DNA from 3 places in the Streptomyces sp. YIM S03343 genome. Region 2 is predicted to be linked to each of the others. Evidence: predicted binding sites of a transcription regulator. Region 2 holds the regulator's gene; each other region holds the start of a gene.
What was found. The regulator HspR, encoded in region 2, represses chaperone genes until heat shock. The targets are predictions, from matches to a motif close to TTGAGNNNNNNNNNCTCAA.
Positions count from the first base shown of each region.

Region 1: the regulator HspR is predicted to act here: its motif matches at 2,871-2,889, upstream of lon (endopeptidase La).
Region 3: the regulator HspR is predicted to act here: its motif matches at 2,580-2,598, upstream of dnaK (molecular chaperone DnaK).

Region 1 is NZ_JBPUKX010000001.1:3,131,527-3,137,396, forward strand. Features, by position in the region: gene ACSYGN_RS13180 (lysozyme) at 1-322, shown strand, start outside; gene lon (endopeptidase La) at 425-2,848, opposite strand; gene ACSYGN_RS13190 (rhomboid-like protein) at 2,949-3,848, opposite strand; gene ACSYGN_RS13195 (hypothetical protein) at 4,068-4,508, opposite strand; gene ACSYGN_RS13200 (cupin domain-containing protein) at 4,505-4,879, opposite strand; gene ACSYGN_RS13205 (ATP-binding protein) at 4,975-5,870, opposite strand, start outside.
Region 2 is NZ_JBPUKX010000001.1:4,371,052-4,376,921, forward strand. Features, by position in the region: gene ACSYGN_RS18760 (sugar ABC transporter substrate-binding protein) at 1-415, opposite strand, end outside; gene ACSYGN_RS18765 (heat shock protein transcriptional repressor HspR) at 1,001-1,447, opposite strand; gene dnaJ (molecular chaperone DnaJ) at 1,453-2,631, opposite strand; gene grpE (nucleotide exchange factor GrpE) at 2,680-3,336, opposite strand; gene dnaK (molecular chaperone DnaK) at 3,333-5,171, opposite strand; gene ACSYGN_RS18785 (MraY family glycosyltransferase) at 5,277-5,870, opposite strand, start outside.
Region 3 is NZ_JBPUKX010000001.1:1,600,647-1,606,516, reverse strand. Features, by position in the region: gene ACSYGN_RS07075 (vWA domain-containing protein) at 1-1,880, shown strand, start outside; gene ACSYGN_RS07070 (OsmC family protein) at 1,971-2,396, shown strand; gene dnaK (molecular chaperone DnaK) at 2,645-4,504, shown strand; gene narI (respiratory nitrate reductase subunit gamma) at 4,651-5,373, opposite strand; gene narJ (nitrate reductase molybdenum cofactor assembly chaperone) at 5,370-5,864, opposite strand; gene narH (nitrate reductase subunit beta) at 5,864-5,870, opposite strand, start outside.

The DNA.
Region 1 (5,870 bases), 1.2 Mb from region 2:
CGGCGCGGCCTGCTACGGCAAGTCGACCAGCTCGATGGTGAGCTGGATCTCCGACTTCCTCAGCACCTACAAGTCCCGTACCGGACGCAACGCCGTGATCTACACGGCGACCACTTGGTGGACCCAGTGCACCGGCAACTACAGCGGTTTCGCCTCCGCCGACCCGCTGTGGATCGCCCGCTACGCCTCCGACGCGGGGACGCTGCCGGCCGGCTGGTCGTACTACACGATGTGGCAGTACACCTCGTCCGGACCGACCGTCGGCGACCACGACAAGTTCAACGGCGCCCTCGACCGCGTCCAGGCGCTCGCCAACGGCTGAGTCCGCCACCGCTCAGGGCGAACTGAGTCCACCCCTGCTCAGGGCGAAGGCCCGGGCCTCCCTCACGGAACCCGGGCCTCCCCCTCATCCGGTGCGCGTCCGTCACGCCGCGACCGGAACCTCCGGCGCCGCACCGTTGCTCGCCGGTGCGAGCGCCAGCTCCAGGACCTGGCGGACGTCGGTGACGGTGCGGACGTCCAGCTTGTCCAGCACCTCCGCCGGGACGTCGTCCAGGTCGGGCTCGTTGCGCTTGGGGACGATCACCCTGGTGACCCCCGCCCGGTGCGCGGCGAGCAGCTTCTGCTTCACGCCGCCGATCGGCAGCACCCGGCCGGTCAGCGACACCTCGCCGGTCATCGCCACGTCCGTGCGGACCAGACGGCCGGAGAGCAGGGACGCGAGCGCCGTCGTCATCGTGATGCCGGCACTCGGGCCGTCCTTGGGGACCGCGCCCGCCGGGAAGTGGATGTGCACGCCCCGGTCCTTCAGATCGGCGACGGGCAGCTCCAGTTCGGCGCCGTGCGAGCGCAGGAAGCTCAGCGCGATCTGCGCCGACTCCTTCATCACGTCACCCAGCTGGCCGGTCAGGGTCAGCCCGGCCGCGCCGGTCTCCGGGTCGGCCAGCGACGCCTCGACGAACAGCACGTCGCCGCCCGCGCCGGTGACCGCGAGACCGGTGGCCACACCGGGTACGGCCGTACGGCGCTCGGCCGGGTCCTGTGCCGACTCGGGCACATGGTGCGGCCGTCCGAGCAGGGCGCGCAGATCGTCGTCGGTGACGGTCAGCGGCAGCTCCCGGTCGCCCAGTTCGTGCTCCGCGGCGACCTTGCGCAGCAGCCGGGCGATGGCCCGCTCCAGATTGCGCACGCCGGCCTCGCGCGTGTACTCACCGGCGAGCCTGCGCAGGGCGCCCTCCTCGAGGGTCACCTCGGCCTTGTTCAGACCGGCCCGCTCCAGCTGGCGCGGAAGCAGATGGTCCCGGGCGATGACGACCTTCTCGTCCTCGGTGTAGCCGTCGAGGCGGACCAGCTCCATACGGTCGAGCAGGGCCTCCGGGATGGCCTCCAGGACATTGGCCGTGGCGAGGAACACCACGTCGGACAGGTCGAGTTCGACCTCAAGGTAGTGGTCGCGGAAGGTGTGGTTCTGCGCGGGGTCCAGGACCTCCAGCAGGGCGGCCGCGGGGTCGCCGCGGAAGTCCGAACCGACCTTGTCCACCTCGTCGAGCAGGACCACCGGGTTCATCGACCCGGCCTCCCTGATCGCCCGCACGATACGGCCGGGCAGCGCGCCGACGTAGGTACGGCGGTGGCCGCGGATCTCCGCCTCGTCGCGTACGCCGCCGAGCGCGACGCGCACGAACTTGCGGCCCATCGCGTGGGCCACGGACTCGCCGAGGCTGGTCTTGCCGACGCCGGGCGGGCCGACCAGGGCCAGCACGGCACCGCCGCGACGGCCGCCCACGACACCCAGGCCGCGGTCGTTGCGCCGCTTGCGCACCGCCAGATACTCGGTGATCCGCTCCTTCACGTCCTCCAGGCCCGCGTGCTCGGCGTCCAGGATCGCCTTGGCGCCCCGGATGTCGTAGGCGTCCTCGGTGCGCTCGTTCCACGGCAGTTCGAGGATCGTGTCGAGCCAGGTGCGGATCCAGGAGCCCTCGGGCGACTGGTCGGAGGCCCGCTCCAGCTTGTCGACCTCCTTGAGGGCGGCCTCGCGGACCTTCTCAGGCAGGTCGGCGGCCTCCACACGGGCGCGGTAGTCGCCGGTCTCCTCGCCCTCCGGTTCACCGTTCAGCTCGCGCAGTTCCTTGCGGACGGCCTCCAGCTGGCGCCTCAGCAGGAACTCGCGCTGCTGCTTGTCGACGCCCTCCTGGACGTCCTTGGCGATGCTCTCGGCGACGTCCTGCTCGGCCATGTGGTCGCGCAGTTGCTGGGTGGCGAGCTTCAGCCGGGCCACCGGGTCGGCGGTCTCCAGGAGCTCCACCTTCTGATCGGTGGTGAGGTACGGCGAGTAGCCGGAGTTGTCGGCGAGCGCGGAGACGTCGTCGATGGCCTGCACCCGGTCGACCACCTGCCAGGCGCCGCGCTTGCGCAGCCACGCCGTGGCCAGCGCCTTGTACTCCTTCACAAGGTCGGTGACCTGACCGGGCAGCGGATCGGGCACGCTCTCGTCGATCCGCGCGCCCTCGACCCAGAGGGCCGCACCGGGCCCGGTGGTCCCGGCGCCGATGCGCACCCGGCCACGGCCCCGGATCAGGGCGCCCGGGTCGCCGTCGGCGAGCCGTCCGACCTGCTCGACTGTGCCGAGCACACCGGTCGTCGCATAGGTACCGTCGATACGGGGCACCAGGAGAACCCTGGGTTTTCCTGGCTCGGCGCGGGCGGCGGCCTGGGCGGCCTCCACCGCGGCCCGTACGTCGGAGTCGTTCAGGTCCAGCGGAACCACCATCCCGGGCAGCACGACCTCGTCGTCGAGCGGCAGCACAGGCAGAGTGAGCGGTGTGAACGCCGTGGACTCAGCAGCCATGATCTCCCCTTCGGCAGTCAAGTTGAGTTATGCCGACTCAATGCACAGGGGCGATCGATTGTTCCCCGTCAGCCGTTCGCTGTCAGCGATCAGTCAGCGGTCAGGAAAGACGCGAGGAAACAGAGGAAACAACAGGGGAGGCGGCAGGCCCTGAGGGCCTGTCCGGCGCCAGGGTGCGCGCCCGCCGGACGCGGCGGACCAGAGGCCAGATCGCCACACCGATGGCCAGGGCGATCAGATGGCCCCAGTTCGTCATCGGGTCGGCGAACTCCAGCAGGTCCTCGACCAGCAGCCCGCCGAACACAGCCAGCAGCGGCCACCGCAGCCACGGCTTCAGCAGCCCGGCCAGCGCGCCGACGCTGGTGGCCACACCGAAGCTGATGCCGTAGTCGAGCCGGTGCAGCGAGGTCTCGGGCAGATGCCCGACCAGCACGGCGACACCGACGGTGCCCTCCGTGAGGAGGGTGGCCAGGACATGCCCGAGCAGGAACACGGTGGCAGCGCACCGGGCGCCGGTACGGCGTTCCAGCGCGGTCAGCACCAGCAGGAACCCGAACACGAACGGCGACGCGAAGCCTCCGGCCACCCACAGCGCGCTGGCGAGGAGCACGGTTCCCGGTGTGTGCAGCAGATGGGCGACATCGGTGCTGGAGCTCTGGTGCAGGGCGTTCACGAGAGCGGCGGGGTCGGCGTACTCGGTGATCAGCGAGGTGACGACGAGGACGAGCGCGTAGCCGAAGGTGAACGGGGCGCCGGTGGGGGTGGGGAGGAGACGCCAGGGGTGGAGGGCGCGCACGGCGCTCAGGGCGCCGAGACCCCGGAGACCGCGGAAGGCGTCGTAGCGGCGGCGGGGGGCCGGGACGGGAACGGCGGCGGTCGCCATCGGGCGCGGACGTCCCGGCTGGGCGGGCATCGCGTCCAAGAGGTCTCCGGTCCGGGGAAGGGGCGGGCCCGGGGGCGTGCACGAGGCCGTGGTGTCGACCGTCGCGGTGCGTTCCACAGTGAGGGGCTCCTTCCGTTTCACCCCACCCTTCGGCCCCCGCACGGCCGGTGTCTGTGACCGACACCACGCGGGGCCCGATTCTCAGGAACTTCCAAGGAGCTTCACGCGTCTTTCTCACGAGGCGCATCGCGAGGCGCATCGCGAGGCGCATCGCGAGACGCATCGCGAGACGCATCGCGAGACGCATGAGGCCGACTCGGGGCGACCGCACACTCCTCAAGGCCGCAGCAGTGTCACCTCCCGGGCGTGGGCGGCCCGCACACCGGCGTCCCAGTCGCCGGTGCAGTAGATCGAGATGTCGTCGATGGCGCCGTCGCGGACGTCGGCGCGCATCAGCTCACGGCAGTACCAGCCGCCCTGCTCGTCCTGCTCGTCCTGCTCGTTCTCCCAGCACTCCTCCCATTCGAGGACGAGCCCGGTGTCCGTCACATCGACGCGGTGGCGCGGCACGCTGCCCAGCGGCGGGTGGAAGCGGCGGCGCAGCTCGACGAGTGCGTCGCGTCCCGAGGTCTGGACCCGCCACTGGGGCACGCTCAGGTCGAGGAACACGTCGTCGGTGAAGAGGCCGTCGGGAGCGGTGTTCGTCTCGATGAAGCGCACGAAGAGCTCGGCGAGTTCCTTGGCGCGGGCGCTGTCGAGGAGTCCTTGCGGGTTCATGGCTGTGCCGTCGCGAGGTTGGCGCCGATGACCTCCATGGTGCGGTTCAGCTCGGCGGTCGGGCTGAATTCGACGATCTCGGTACCGGCGAAGAGGAGCGGGAGATGGCCGGGGGCGCCGTAGTAGGCGTCACCGGCGTGGAAGACCTCGTCGTGGTCGGGGTAGCGGAACACGATGCGGCCGGTGAGGACCTGGCCCCAGTGCGGGCACTGGCAGCGGTCCTCGGGCAGCCCGCGGAACAGCGGCGCCGGGTCCATGTCCTGCTTCATGGTCTCGTAGCCGACCGTGTAGGGGCCGATCTGCGCGTAGCGTCCCTCGATGACCGGCTCGTCCACGGTGAGTTCGGCCTCGGCCTTGGATGTACGGGGCATGATGTCCTGCTTTCGCCTTCTCGGCCGTACCTCTGTCGTACGGCGCCCTGTGCCCTCAGGGCGTGAGACGGGGCGGCACGATGTGCGACGCGGCCTCACAACCGCCAGTCGGGGGGCCGTTCGGGCTGGTAGACGCAGAGGGTGCCGGTGCGCAGAGCGGCGTGGAGGTGGCGGCCGAGTTCGGGGTGGACGTCGTCGATACGGCGTACGGCGGCCCGGACGCGGGCGGTGACGGCGGTGCGGGCCCGCTCTGCGGGCGAGCCGGTACGGCGGACCCTGCCGCCGATGCCGTAGGCCGCCGACAGCTGCTCGACCAGCGCGTCCCGTTCAGCGGCGATCCGCTGCGAGCGCCGCGCGTCCCCGGTCGCGTCCGCCTCCTCGGCCTCCGTCTCCAGGTCCCGCAGTCGGCGCCGGTAGGCGGCCCGCGCGGTGGCGTCGACGACCTCGCCCGTGTCGCCCTCGGGGTGCAGTCCCTCGGCGAGCGCGGCCTGGGCAGGGGCGGGGACCGGGGCGGCGGCCAGTTCCACGGCGGGCACGGGGGTGCCGGGGCGGGCGAGGAGCACGGCGATGTCGTGCAGTCCCTTGCTGTCGGCGAGGCGCACCTCGCGACCGGCATAGCCGAGGTGCCAGAGGCGGCCTTCGCGCCGGAAGACGGAGTCGGTGACTTCGGCTGCATCAACGACATCGGCGGCACGGCCCGTCCCCGGCCGTGGAGTGGACCCCATGCCGCCGGTCTCCGTCTCGATCCGCGCAGCGAGCGCCGCCGAGCCCGTCTCCCGGGCTGCCCTGAGGGCCCGTTCCCGGTGGGCGCGCGCCCGCTCCGGGTCGGCCATGGCCGCCGCGAGCAGCGCGAGATGCCGCTCGACGGGACCCCGCACCGCCGCGCCGATGCCCTCGATGGCGAACAGCCCGGCGTAGGGGGCGAGAAGGTTGTACAGCAGCGGTGCCGTGGGGTGGGCGCCGAGCGCGCCGACCGTCTCGGCCGCCTGGG
Region 2 (5,870 bases):
CGATCGGGCCCTCGGCCAGCCGGTCGTAGGCGATGACCGGGATGCCCGCCTCCTTGGCCTTCTTGACGCCGGACGCGATGCCGTGCGAGTCGACGGCGTCGAGCAGGATGATGTCGACCTTCTCGTCGATCATCTGCTGGAGCTGCTTGGCCTGCGTCTTGGCGTCGGCGTCGGCGTTCTCGTAGAGCACCTTGCCCTGCTTCTTGGTGAGGCTGGCGACGTGCTCCTTGATGATCGGGTAGTCGAAGTCGTCGTACCGAGTGTTGGCCTTCTCCGGGAGCAGCAGGCCGATGGTGACATCGTTGCCTTTGGTCGGACTGGCGCTCGCGCTGTCCCCTGAAGCGTTGAGCACCCCACATCCGGCGAGCGAAAGGGTAACCGTGGACGCGGCCAAGGATATGGCGATACGACGCATTAGGGGGCTCACTTCACGTGCGTTTCCGGGGCATGGGCGCAGCGCACTGCGGCCCAAGATGTCTGGGCAGCATGAAGACCCAGATGACTCAAAAGCCAACGCTCCCGGCAGGCCCAGCGTCAAGAGCAATACTTAACGAGTGCGCAACGCCACGCTCCGCAAGTCCTGTGAAGGGATTGTGAAATCACCATCAATGGTTCTTTACGGACCCTTCACCCAGCCGGAGTTCAGGGGAAGGTAAAGATCCGCACATCCGATCCCCCTTCCCCGCGCGTTCCTCTCGAGTCGCGAGGGGCACCGCTCCCGGGGCCGTTCGCTGCCCGTTCGACGCCCGATCAGAAGATCGAACGAAGTCGGCCACCCCTCCCGCACGCTGTGCCGCCCAGGACCCCGCCAAGCCCCGTCAAACCCCATCAGGCCCTGACAGCCGCCGTCGTTTCCCCCTGCCGGCGACACGGGGAGAAGACGGCGAAGAGACGACGAAGAGACGGCGAAGACCGACGAAGAGACGGCGAAGAGACGACGAAGAGGCCCGGAGGATGTCTCCTCCGGACCCCTCGCAGAGTCACCGGCCCCGGCCGCAGGTCAGTCCTGCTGCCGCTTCGGCCGCCAGACGACCAGCGCGCTGGTCTGCTGGACCTCCTGATACGGCACCAGGTCGCGCCGGTACGAGGCGTGCACCGCGGCCTCGCGCTGGCGCATTGCGGCCGCCGCGCCGTCCAACGCCGCCTCCAGTTCCGCCACCCGGGACTGGAGCGCGACGACCTGGTTCTCCAGTTCGATGATGCGCTTGATACCCGCCAGGTTTATGCCCTCGTCCTGCGACAACTGCTGCACCTGGCGGAGCAGTTCGATGTCACGGGCCGAGTAGCGCCGGCCCCGGCCCGCGGTGCGGTCCGGGGAGACCAGGCCCAGGCGGTCGTACTGGCGCAGCGTCTGCGGGTGCAGTCCGGAGAGCTGGGCCGCCACCGAGATGACGTAGACCGGGGTCTCCTCGGTCAGTTCATACGGATTTCGTCGACGGCCGTCCATCACCTTCAAGCTCCCTTCGCGGCCTCGAACAGCTGCGCCCGCGGATCCTCGCCCGCGGTCGCCTCGCGATACGCCTCAAGTGCGTCACGAGCCTTCCCCGGCAGGTCCTTCGGGACACTCACCTCGACGGTGACCAGAAGGTCGCCGCGGGTGCCGTCCTTGCGGACCGCGCCCTTGCCCCGGGCGCGCATGGTGCGGCCGTTGGGCGTGCCGGCGGGCAGCTTCAGGGTGACCGGCGGCCCGCCCAGGGTGGGCACCCGGATCTCGCCGCCGAGCGCCGCCTCCGTGAAGGTGACGGGCACGGTGACGGTCAGGTTGTCGTCCTTGCGGCCGAACACCGGGTGGGGCCCGACGTGGACCGTGACATACAGGTCCCCGGCCGGGCCGCCGCGCTCGCCCGGGGCGCCCTTGCCGCGCAGCCGGATCCGCTGCGAGTCGGTGACGCCCGCGGGGATGCGCACCTGCATGGTGCGGGAGGACTTGGCGCGGCCGCTGCCCTTGCACTCCAGGCAGGGATGCTCGGCGATGAGACCGCGGCCCTTGCAGTCGGGGCAGGGGTCGGTGAGCGAGAAGCCGCCGCCCGAACCCCGGGCCACCTGCCCGGTGCCGACACAGGTCGGGCACACGCGCGGGGTGCCGTTCTTGTCGCCGGTGCCGGAGCACGCCTTGCACGGGGCCTGCGAGGACATCCGCAACGGGACGGTGGCGCCCTCGATGGCCTCCGTGAAGCTCAGGGTGACCTCGGACTCGATGTCCTGACCGCGCCGCGGCTGGGTCCGCGTACCCGTGCCGCCCCGGTTGAACAGGCCGCCGAAGACGTCCCCCAGGCCGCCGCCGAAACCGCCGGCGCCCTGCTGGCCGCCCTGGGTGCCGCCGCCGAAGAGGTCGCCCAGGTCGAAGTTGAAGGAGCCGCCGCCCGCTCCGGGACCGGGGCGGAAGCCGCCGTTGCCGAACAGGGCGCGGGCCTCGTCGTACTCCTTGCGCTTCTTGGGGTCACCGAGGATGTCGTTCGCCTCGGAGATCTCCTTGAAACGTTCCTCCGCCTTGGCGTTGCCCTTGTTGGCGTCCGGGTGGAACTCGCGCGCGAGCTTCCGGTACGCCTTCTTGATCTCGGCCTCGGTGGCGTCCTTGGGGACGCCGAGGACCTTGTAGTAGTCCTTCTCGATGAAGTCCTTGGTGCTCATCCCCGACGTCCCTCCTTCCGCTCGTCGAACCGCTCGTCGAGCCTTGTGTCAGCCCTCCTCCGGGCCACCGCTCTCCTTGTCGTCGCCCGCCGCGGTCTCGTCCGCCGTGTCGGCCTTGACGGTCTGCGCGCCGGGCTGGGGCTCGGCGACCGCCACGCGCGCGGGGCGGATGGTGCGCTCGCCGATCCGATACCCGGGCTGGAGAATCGCCACGCACGTCGTCTCGGTGACGTCCGGCGCGTACGAGTGCATCAGGGCCTCGTGGACCGTCGGGTCGAAGGGCTCGCCCTCCTTGCCGAACTGCTGGAGGCCCATCTTCGCGACGACGGTCTCCACCGATTCGGCGACGGACTTGAACCCGCCGACGAGCTCGCCGTGCTCCCGCGCGCGGCCGATGTCGTCGAGCACGGGCAGGAGCTCGGTCAGGAGGTTCGCGATGGCGATCTCCTTGACCGCGATCCGGTCACGTTCGACACGGCGGCGGTAGTTCTGGAATTCGGCCTGGAGACGCTGTACGTCCCCGGTGCGCTCGGACAGCGCCGTGCGCGTCTGGTCGAGCTGGGCGATCAGACCTGCGGTCCGGTCGCTCGCGTCCCCGGCCGGGGCCGCCCCCTCCTCGGGGGCGGCCTTCGGCTCGGCGTCGTCAGGGGTGGCGCCGGAAGGGACGTCGGGCTTCTCCTCGAAGCCCGGGGTCTCCTCCGTCACGCGGCACCGTCCCTGCGCTCGTCGTCGACGATCTCGGCGTCCACGACGTCGTCGTCACCGGCGGGGGCACCGGCGGACGCGCCGCCCGTGGCCTGCGAGGCCTGGGCGTCGGCGTACATGGCCTGGCCCAGCTTCTGCGACACGGCGGCGACCTGCTCCGTGGCGGAGCGGATCGCGGCGGTGTCCTCGCCCTTGAGCTTCTCCTTCAGGTCCGCGATGGAGACCTCGACCTCGGCCTTGATCTCGCCGGGGACCTTGTCCTCGTTGTCCTTGAGGAACTTCTCCGTCTGGTAGACGAGCTGCTCGCCCTGGTTGCGGGTCTCGGCGGCCTCGCGGCGGCGGTGGTCCTCGTCCGCGTACTGCTCGGCCTCCTGGCGCATCCGGTCGACCTCGTCCTTCGGCAGCGAGGAGCCGCCGGTGACGGTCATCTTCTGCTCCTTGCCGGTGCCGAGGTCCTTCGCCGTGACGTGCATGATGCCGTTGGCGTCGATGTCGAAGGACACCTCGATCTGCGGGACGCCGCGGGGCGCCGGCGGCAGACCGGTCAGCTCGAACATGCCGAGCTTCTTGTTGTACGCCGCGATCTCGCGCTCGCCCTGGTAGACCTGGATCTGCACGGAGGGCTGGTTGTCCTCGGCGGTGGTGAAGATCTCGGAACGCTTGGTCGGGATCGTCGTGTTCCGCTCGATGAGCTTGGTCATGATGCCGCCCTTGGTCTCGATGCCGAGGGACAGCGGGGTGACGTCGAGAAGCAGAACGTCCTTGACCTCGCCCTTGAGGACACCGGCCTGGAGCGAGGCGCCGATGGCGACGACCTCGTCCGGGTTCACGCCCTTGTTGGCCTCACGGCCGCCGGTCAGCTCCTTGACGAGCTCGGCGACGGCGGGCATACGGGTGGAACCGCCGACCAGGACGACGTGGTCGATCTCGCTCAGGGCGATACCGGCGTCCTTGATGACGTTGTGGAACGGCGTCTTGCAGCGCTCCAGGAGGTCGGCCGTCAGCTGCTGGAACTGGGCGCGGGTGAGCTTCTCGTCCAGGTGCAGCGGGCCCTCGGCGGACGCCGTGATGTAGGGCAGGTTGATCGAGGTCTCGGTGGACGAGGACAGCTCGATCTTGGCCTTCTCCGCAGCCTCGCGCAGACGCTGGAGGGCCATCTTGTCCTTGGAGAGGTCCACGCCGTGGCCGGAGTGGAACTGGCGCACCAGGTAGTCGACGACACGCTGGTCCCAGTCGTCACCACCGAGGTGGTTGTCGCCGTTGGTGGCCTTCACCTCGACGACGCCGTCGCCGATCTCCAGCAGCGACACGTCGAAGGTGCCGCCACCGAGGTCGAAGACCAGGATGATCTGCTCGTCCTTGTCGAGGCCGTACGCCAGCGCGGCGGCGGTGGGCTCGTTGACGATGCGCAGCACGTTCAGACCGGCGATCTCGCCGGCCTCCTTCGTCGCCTGGCGCTCGGAGTCGTTGAAGTACGCCGGGACGGTGATGACCGCGTCGGTCACCTTCTCGCCCAGGTACGCCTCGGCGTCCCGCTTGAGCTTCTGCAGGATGAAGGCGGACATCTGCTGCGGGTTGAAGTCCTTGCCGTCCAACTGGATCTTCCAGTCGGTGCCCATGTGGCGCTTGACGGACCGGATGGTCCGGTCCACGTTGGTGACCGCCTGGCGCTTGGCGACCTCGCCGACCAGCACCTCGCCGTTCTTGGCGAAGGCGACGACGGACGGCGTGGTCCTGGCACCCTCGGCGTTGGTGATGACGGTGGGCTCGCCGCCCTCCAGAACGCTGACGACGGAGTTAGTCGTGCCCAGGTCGATGCCGACCGCACGTGCCATGGTGATTTCCTCCAGCTGACTTGAGTGGAACAGGCTCAAGTGTGCATGACGCCCGCCGCGGGGTCAACAGACCTGAGTCTGCAGGGCTCAAGTCTTATCCGTTCCTTACACGCAAGGGGTGCTTGAGCTGCGGGTTTGCGGCGGGGCCGGGCGGAGCGGGGGTGGGATCGGGGTTGACCGGGTCACCCGCGCGCGTGGGGCGACGGGGATCGATCCGCCCGCGCGCGTGGCTCCGGCACGGCTGGTTCCCGTGGCTCCCGTGGCTCCCGTGGCTCCCGTGGCTCCCGTGGATCCCGTGGCTCCCGTGGCTCCCGCGCGCGTGGGGGCGTACGACACGCCATGTGCCCGCGTGTCGTACGGTCGCCGGACGGCGGCAGCGGCGGTGGCGGTGGAGGTGGCGGGGTCCATGCGCGCACTCGTACGGACGCCCGTACGCACGCTCGTACGCACGCTCGTACGCGCCTCCGCCCGACGACGGTACGGCGACACGCGCAGCAGCGCGAGTACGGCGACGAGGGCCCCGCCCGCCGTCCACAGAGCCGCGCCCGCCCCGCACCACCCGGTGTGGATCAGCACGGCCACCGTGACACCGGCCGACGCCCCGGCACCGACCAGGACCACTGCACCCGACGGTGTGACCCCGAGCCGCCGGAGGCGGTGGACGAGATGATCGGGGCCGTCACGGAGCGGCGGACGCCC
Region 3 (5,870 bases), 2.8 Mb from region 2:
GCAAGGGCGGTAAAGGCGGCAAGGGCGGCAAGGGCGGTAAAGGCGGCAAGGGCGCCAAGCCGAAGAAGGACCCCGCGGCCGAGGCCTTCGAGGCGGGCCTCCGGCTGGTGCGGGCCAACCGGGCGCTCGCCGCCGTGGGATTCAGCGTCTGCCGCAAGGACGACACGGAGGACAGGAACAACAAGTACGGCAAGGGCGGCAAGTACGCCTGCCCGCACGCGCCCGCCGCGGGATTCGTCCGCGTCGACTCCGACGGCGTCCTGCACGCCCACCCCACCCGCCTCGCCGAACCGGAGGAATGGGCCTGGGCACTGGCCCACGCCATCATCCACCTCGGCTTCGGGCACGTCCCCGCGGCGGCCGGCCGGCGCACCCAGCCCGACCGGTACGAGCTGGCCGCCCGCTGCGCCGTCGTCAACCGCTTCCTGCTCGGCTTCCCCGTCGGCCGCACCCCCGACGACCTGCCGCCCGCGTACCCGGACGGCGACGAGGAACAGCTCGCCGCCCGCTGGCGCCGCGACGGCGTCCCCGCCGCCTACGAGCGCTGCGGTACCGCTGGCGGCGACCCCGATCTGCTGCTGGTGCCCTGGGACACCTGGCTGGGCGGCACCCCCAAGGACTGGCAGCTCGACTTCGCGCACGCCCTGATCCGCAGCGTCGGCACCGCCATGGACCTGGCCGGGGGCCGCCGCGACTCGCTGCGCGGCGGGCCCACCCCGCGCCGCCCCTGGGAACGGGCGCTGAGCTGGTTCGTCTCCTCCTACCCGCTGCTCGGCGGCATCGCGGCCGGGATCACCCTGGTCGCCGACGCCGAACTCGCCCGCGCCCACGGCATCGCCGTCGCCGCGGTGGACGCGACGGCCGGGGAGATCTACGTCAACCCGCTGTGCACCCTCGACGACGAGGAGTGGCGGTTCGTGCTCGCCCACGAGATGCTGCACGCCGCCCTGCGCCACGGCGACCGCTGCGGCACCCGCGACCCCTACCTCTTCAATGTCGCCTGCGACTACGTCATCAACGGCTGGCTCCACGACATGCGGATCGGCACGATGCCCGAAGGAGTGCTGCACGACCGTGAGCTGGCCGGTCTGTCGGCCGAGGAGGTCTACGACCGCATCGCCCGCGACCTGCGCCGTATCCGCCGGCTGTCCACCCTGCGCGGCAAGGGCGCCGGTGACATCCTCGGCGGCCCGCTGGGCCCGCCCCGCGACTACGTCGACCTCGACGAGTTCTACCGCCGCGGCCTGTGCCAGGGCCTCGACCTGCACCAGCACCAGGGGCGCGGCGAGCTGCCCGCAGGACTGGTCGAGGAGATCCGCGCGCTCAGCCATCCGCCGCTCCCGTGGGACGCGCAACTCGCCCGCTGGTTCGACGAGTTCGTGCCCCGTCCGGAAGCCGTACGGACCTACGCGCGGCCCTCGCGCCGCCAGTCCGCCACCCCGGACATTCCACGCGCGGGCCGGTACTTCCCGCCCGAGGAGATCACCCGGTGCACCTTCGGCGTGGTCCTCGACACCTCCGGCTCCATGAGCCACACCCTGCTCGGCAAGGCCCTCGGCGCCATCGCCTCCTACGCCGAGGCCCGTGACGTGCCCGCGGCCCGGGTGGTGTTCTGCGACGCGGCGCCCTACGACGCCGGGTACGTGCCGGTGACCGAGATCGCTGGGCGGGTCAGGGTGCGCGGGCGCGGCGGCACGGTGCTCCAGCCCGGGATCGATCTGCTGCACCGGGCGGACGACTTCCCGCCGGGTGCCCCGGTGCTGGTGATCACGGACGCCTGGTGCGACGTCCTGCGGGTGCGGCGCGAGCACGCCTATCTGATCCCCCAGGGCGGCCGCCTGCCGTTCACCCCCCGCGGGCCCGTCTTCAAGGTGCAGTGAGGGCGGATGTGATCGGATGGGGCGTACGGGCCCCGTAGAGGGGATCCGGCACGCTCCACATGCTGCACACTCACCGCGAAAGGAAGAACCGTGGCCACCACGCGCACCGCTCACACCGTCTGGGAAGGCAATCTGCTCGAGGGCAGCGGCGTCGTCACCTTCGACTCCTCCGGCATCGGCGAGCAGCCGGTGTCGTGGCCCTCGCGCGCCGAGAAGGCGAACGGGAAGACCAGCCCCGAGGAGCTGATCGCAGCGGCCCACTCCAGCTGCTTCTCCATGGCGCTGTCGCACGGCCTGGCCGGGGCCGGTACCCCGCCCACCAAGCTCATCACCTCGGCGGACGTCACCTTCCAGCCGGGCGAGGGCATCACCGGTATCCACCTCACCGTGGAGGGCACCGTCCCCGGCCTCGACAACGACGCGTTCGTCGCCGCCGCCGAGGACGCCAAGAAGAACTGCCCGGTCAGCCAGGCCCTCACCGGTACGACGATCACCCTGTCGGCCAAGCTCGCCTGACGCCGGCGCCCGGCACCGCTCCGTATACCGCATACCGCGATACCGCATACCGCGCCTCCGCCGTCCTGCCGGCCGGAGGCGCGGTATCGCCCTTCCGGGGGGTCCGGGGCGATCCTGGTACCGGGTCCCGGACTCAGCTTGTCCGATGACCCCGGGTCCTTCGGGATCCGCCGCGATGCCGCATTGACAACAGCGCACTCAAGTTTTGTGCTGGAGTCGGGAACGCGCCCTGGCGGAAGGGGATGGAGATGGCACGTGCGGTCGGGATCGATCTCGGGACGACGAACTCGGTGGTGGCCGTCCTGGAGGGCGGTGAGCCCACCGTCGTGGCGAATGCCGAGGGGGCACGGACGACACCGTCCGTGGTGGCCTTCGCCAAGAACGGCGAGGTGCTGGTCGGTGAGGTCGCCAAACGGCAGGCCGTGACCAATGTGGACCGCACCGCGCGCAGCGTGAAGCGCTACATGGGCGACGGCACCTGGCGCTTCCCGGACAAGGGAAGCATCGACGGCAGCCGCTACACCGCCCAGGAACTCTCGGCGCGGGTGCTCCAGAAGCTGAAGAGGGACGCGGAGGCCTACCTCGGCGAGGACGTCACGGACGCCGTCGTCACCGTGCCCGCCTACTTCGACGACTCCCAGCGGCAGGCCACCAAGGAGGCCGGGGAGATCGCGGGCCTGAAGGTGCTCAGGATCATCAACGAGCCCACCGCCGCGGCGCTCGCCTACGGCCTCGACCGCGGCGAGGAGCAGACCGTCCTCGTCTTCGACCTCGGCGGTGGCACCTTCGACGTCTCCCTGCTGGAGATCGGCGACGGGGTCATCGAGGTCAAGGCCACCAACGGCGACACCCACCTCGGCGGCGACGACTGGGACATGCGGGTCGTCGAGTATCTCGTCAAGCGCTTCAAAGGACAGCAGGGCGTCGACCTCGGCAAGGACAAGATGGCGCTGCAACGGCTGCGGGAGGCCGCGGAGAAGGCGAAGATCGAGCTGTCCTCGTCCACCGAGACCTCGATCAACCTGCCCTACATCACCGCCTCCGCCGAGGGTCCGCTCCACCTGGAGGAGAAACTGACGCGCTCTCAGTTCCAGGAGCTGACCGCCGATCTGCTGGACCGCTGCAAGACGCCGTTCCACCAGGCCGTGAAGGACGCCGGGATCAAGCTCTCGGCGATCGACCATGTGATCCTCGTCGGCGGCTCCACCCGGATGCCCGCAGTCACCGAGCTGGTGCGCGAACTCACCGGCAAGGACCCGCACAAGGGCGTCAACCCCGACGAGGTCGTCGCCGTCGGCGCCGCGCTCCAGGCCGGTGTCATCCGCGGCGACGTCAAGGACGTGCTGCTCCTCGACGTCACTCCGCTGTCCCTCGGCATCGAGACCAAGGGCGGCATCATGACGAAGCTCATCGAACGCAACACGACCATTCCGACCCGGCGTTCGGAGATCTTCACCACCGCCACCGACAACCAGCCCTCGGTGGGCATCCAGGTCTACCAGGGTGAGCGCGAGATCGCCGCGTACAACAAGAAGCTCGGCGTCTTCGACCTCACCGGGCTGCCGCCCGCCCCGCGCGGGGTGCCGCAGATCGAGGTCGCCTTCGACATCGACGCGAACGGGATCATGCATGTGTCCGCGAAGGACCTCGCCACCGGGCGCGAGCAGAAGATGACCGTGACCGGCGGCTCCGCGCTGCCCAAGGACGACATCGACCGGATGATGCGGGAGGCCGACCAGTACGCGGAGGAGGACCGGCGGCGGCGTGAGGCGGCGGAGACGCGGAATCAGGCGGAGCAGCTTGTCTATCAGACGGAGAAGTTCGTCCGGGACAACGAGCAGCGGATCCCCGCGGAGACGAAGGCCGAGGTCGAAGCGGCTGCTTCCGAGCTGAAGGCTCTGCTTGAACAGAACGCGGATACGGCTGCGCTGCGTGCCGGCGTCGACAAGCTTGGCTCTGTGAGTCAGAAGATGGGGCAGGCCATGTATGCGCAGGCATCTCCCGATGGGGGTGGGACTGAGCAGCAATCGGCTGCGCCGGACGAGGAAGGGGTCGTGGACGCGGAGATCGTCGACGACGAGCGGGATGCGCAAGGGGGCGCTGCGTAGTCCTTTGTCCGCGGGCGCGTGGGGGCTGGTCGCGCAGTTCCCCGCGCCCCTAGGTCAGTTGGGGCTGGCCGCGTTGTCAGGGACCGGTGCTCCTGAAAAGGGCGCTGCCCACCCCGGCGACCTTAAGGACCCGTCCTATCCAGCCCTTAAGACCCCGTGCGCTCCCAGCCGCGTCTCTCCGGGCGTGGGCCCAGTTCTCGTGGGTCTCTCGTTCGGTACACGATGTATGGGCGGAAGAGGTACTGGAGTGGGGCGCTGAACATGTGGACCAGGCGGGTGTAGGGGACCATCGCGATCAGGATCATGCCGACCACGGCGTGGATCTTGTACAGGACCGGTACGTCGTCCATGCGGTAGACGTCGGGGGTCAGGGTGAAGAGGCTGCGGGCCCAGGGGCCGATGGTCTCGCGGTAGTTGTAGCCGTCGCCCGAGGTGTGCTGGAGCTTGGCGATCATGCCGAGCAGGATGGCGCCGACCAGGAAGACGTACATCGTCTTGTCGTTGGCCGTCGTCGCCCGGAACACCGGCGCGTTGGTGCGGCGGCGGTAGATCAGCAGCACGATCCCGACGACCGTGAGGACACCGGCCGTCGTGCCGCCGTAGAGGGAGAAGAGGTGGTAGGTGTGCTCGTCGATGCCGATGGAGTCGGTCCAGGACATGGGGATGAACAGGCCGACCAGATGGCCGATGAGCACGAAGAGGATGCCGTAGTGGAAGGCCGGTGAGGCGAAGCTCAGCAGCCTCGACTCGTAGACCTGGGACGAGCGGGTGGTCCAGCCGAACTTGTCGTAGCGGTAGCGCCAGATCAGGCCCGCGACCAGCAGGGCGAAGGCGATGTAGGGCAGGGCGCCCCAGAGCAGGACGGTCATCGGTGGGCTCCGGTGGGGACGGGCGGCAGGGTCGCGCACACCGCGTCCAGGACGGCGGCGTACGGGGTGCCGCAGTCGGCGAGACGGGAGCGCAGCTGCTCCAGGGCGTTGCGGTGCTCGGTGAGCAGATGGGTCTCGCCGGTGCGGGCGGTGAACTCCAGCACCGCGGGCAGGAAATCGGGCAGTTCCTCGCCGGTGAACTCCAGGCCGTGGGCGCGGTAGACGTCCTTGAAACGGACCAGCGACATACCGCGCCGCCGGGTGTCGCCGTCGGTCCACCAGCTCAGATAGAGACTGTGCCGGTTCTTGAAGTCGAAGACCTGGACATAGTGCTCGGCCAGTTCGCCCGGCGGGGTGAGGGCGGCGTGGTCGGTGAACTCCCGCAGTTGCGGAGCGGCTTCGCGCACCAGGGGGAGCCGGGTGTGGAAGTCCTCGTCCGGGTACGTCAGGCAGAGCGCGGCCGCCTGGTAGAGCACGGCGTCGGAGGGCATCAGGTC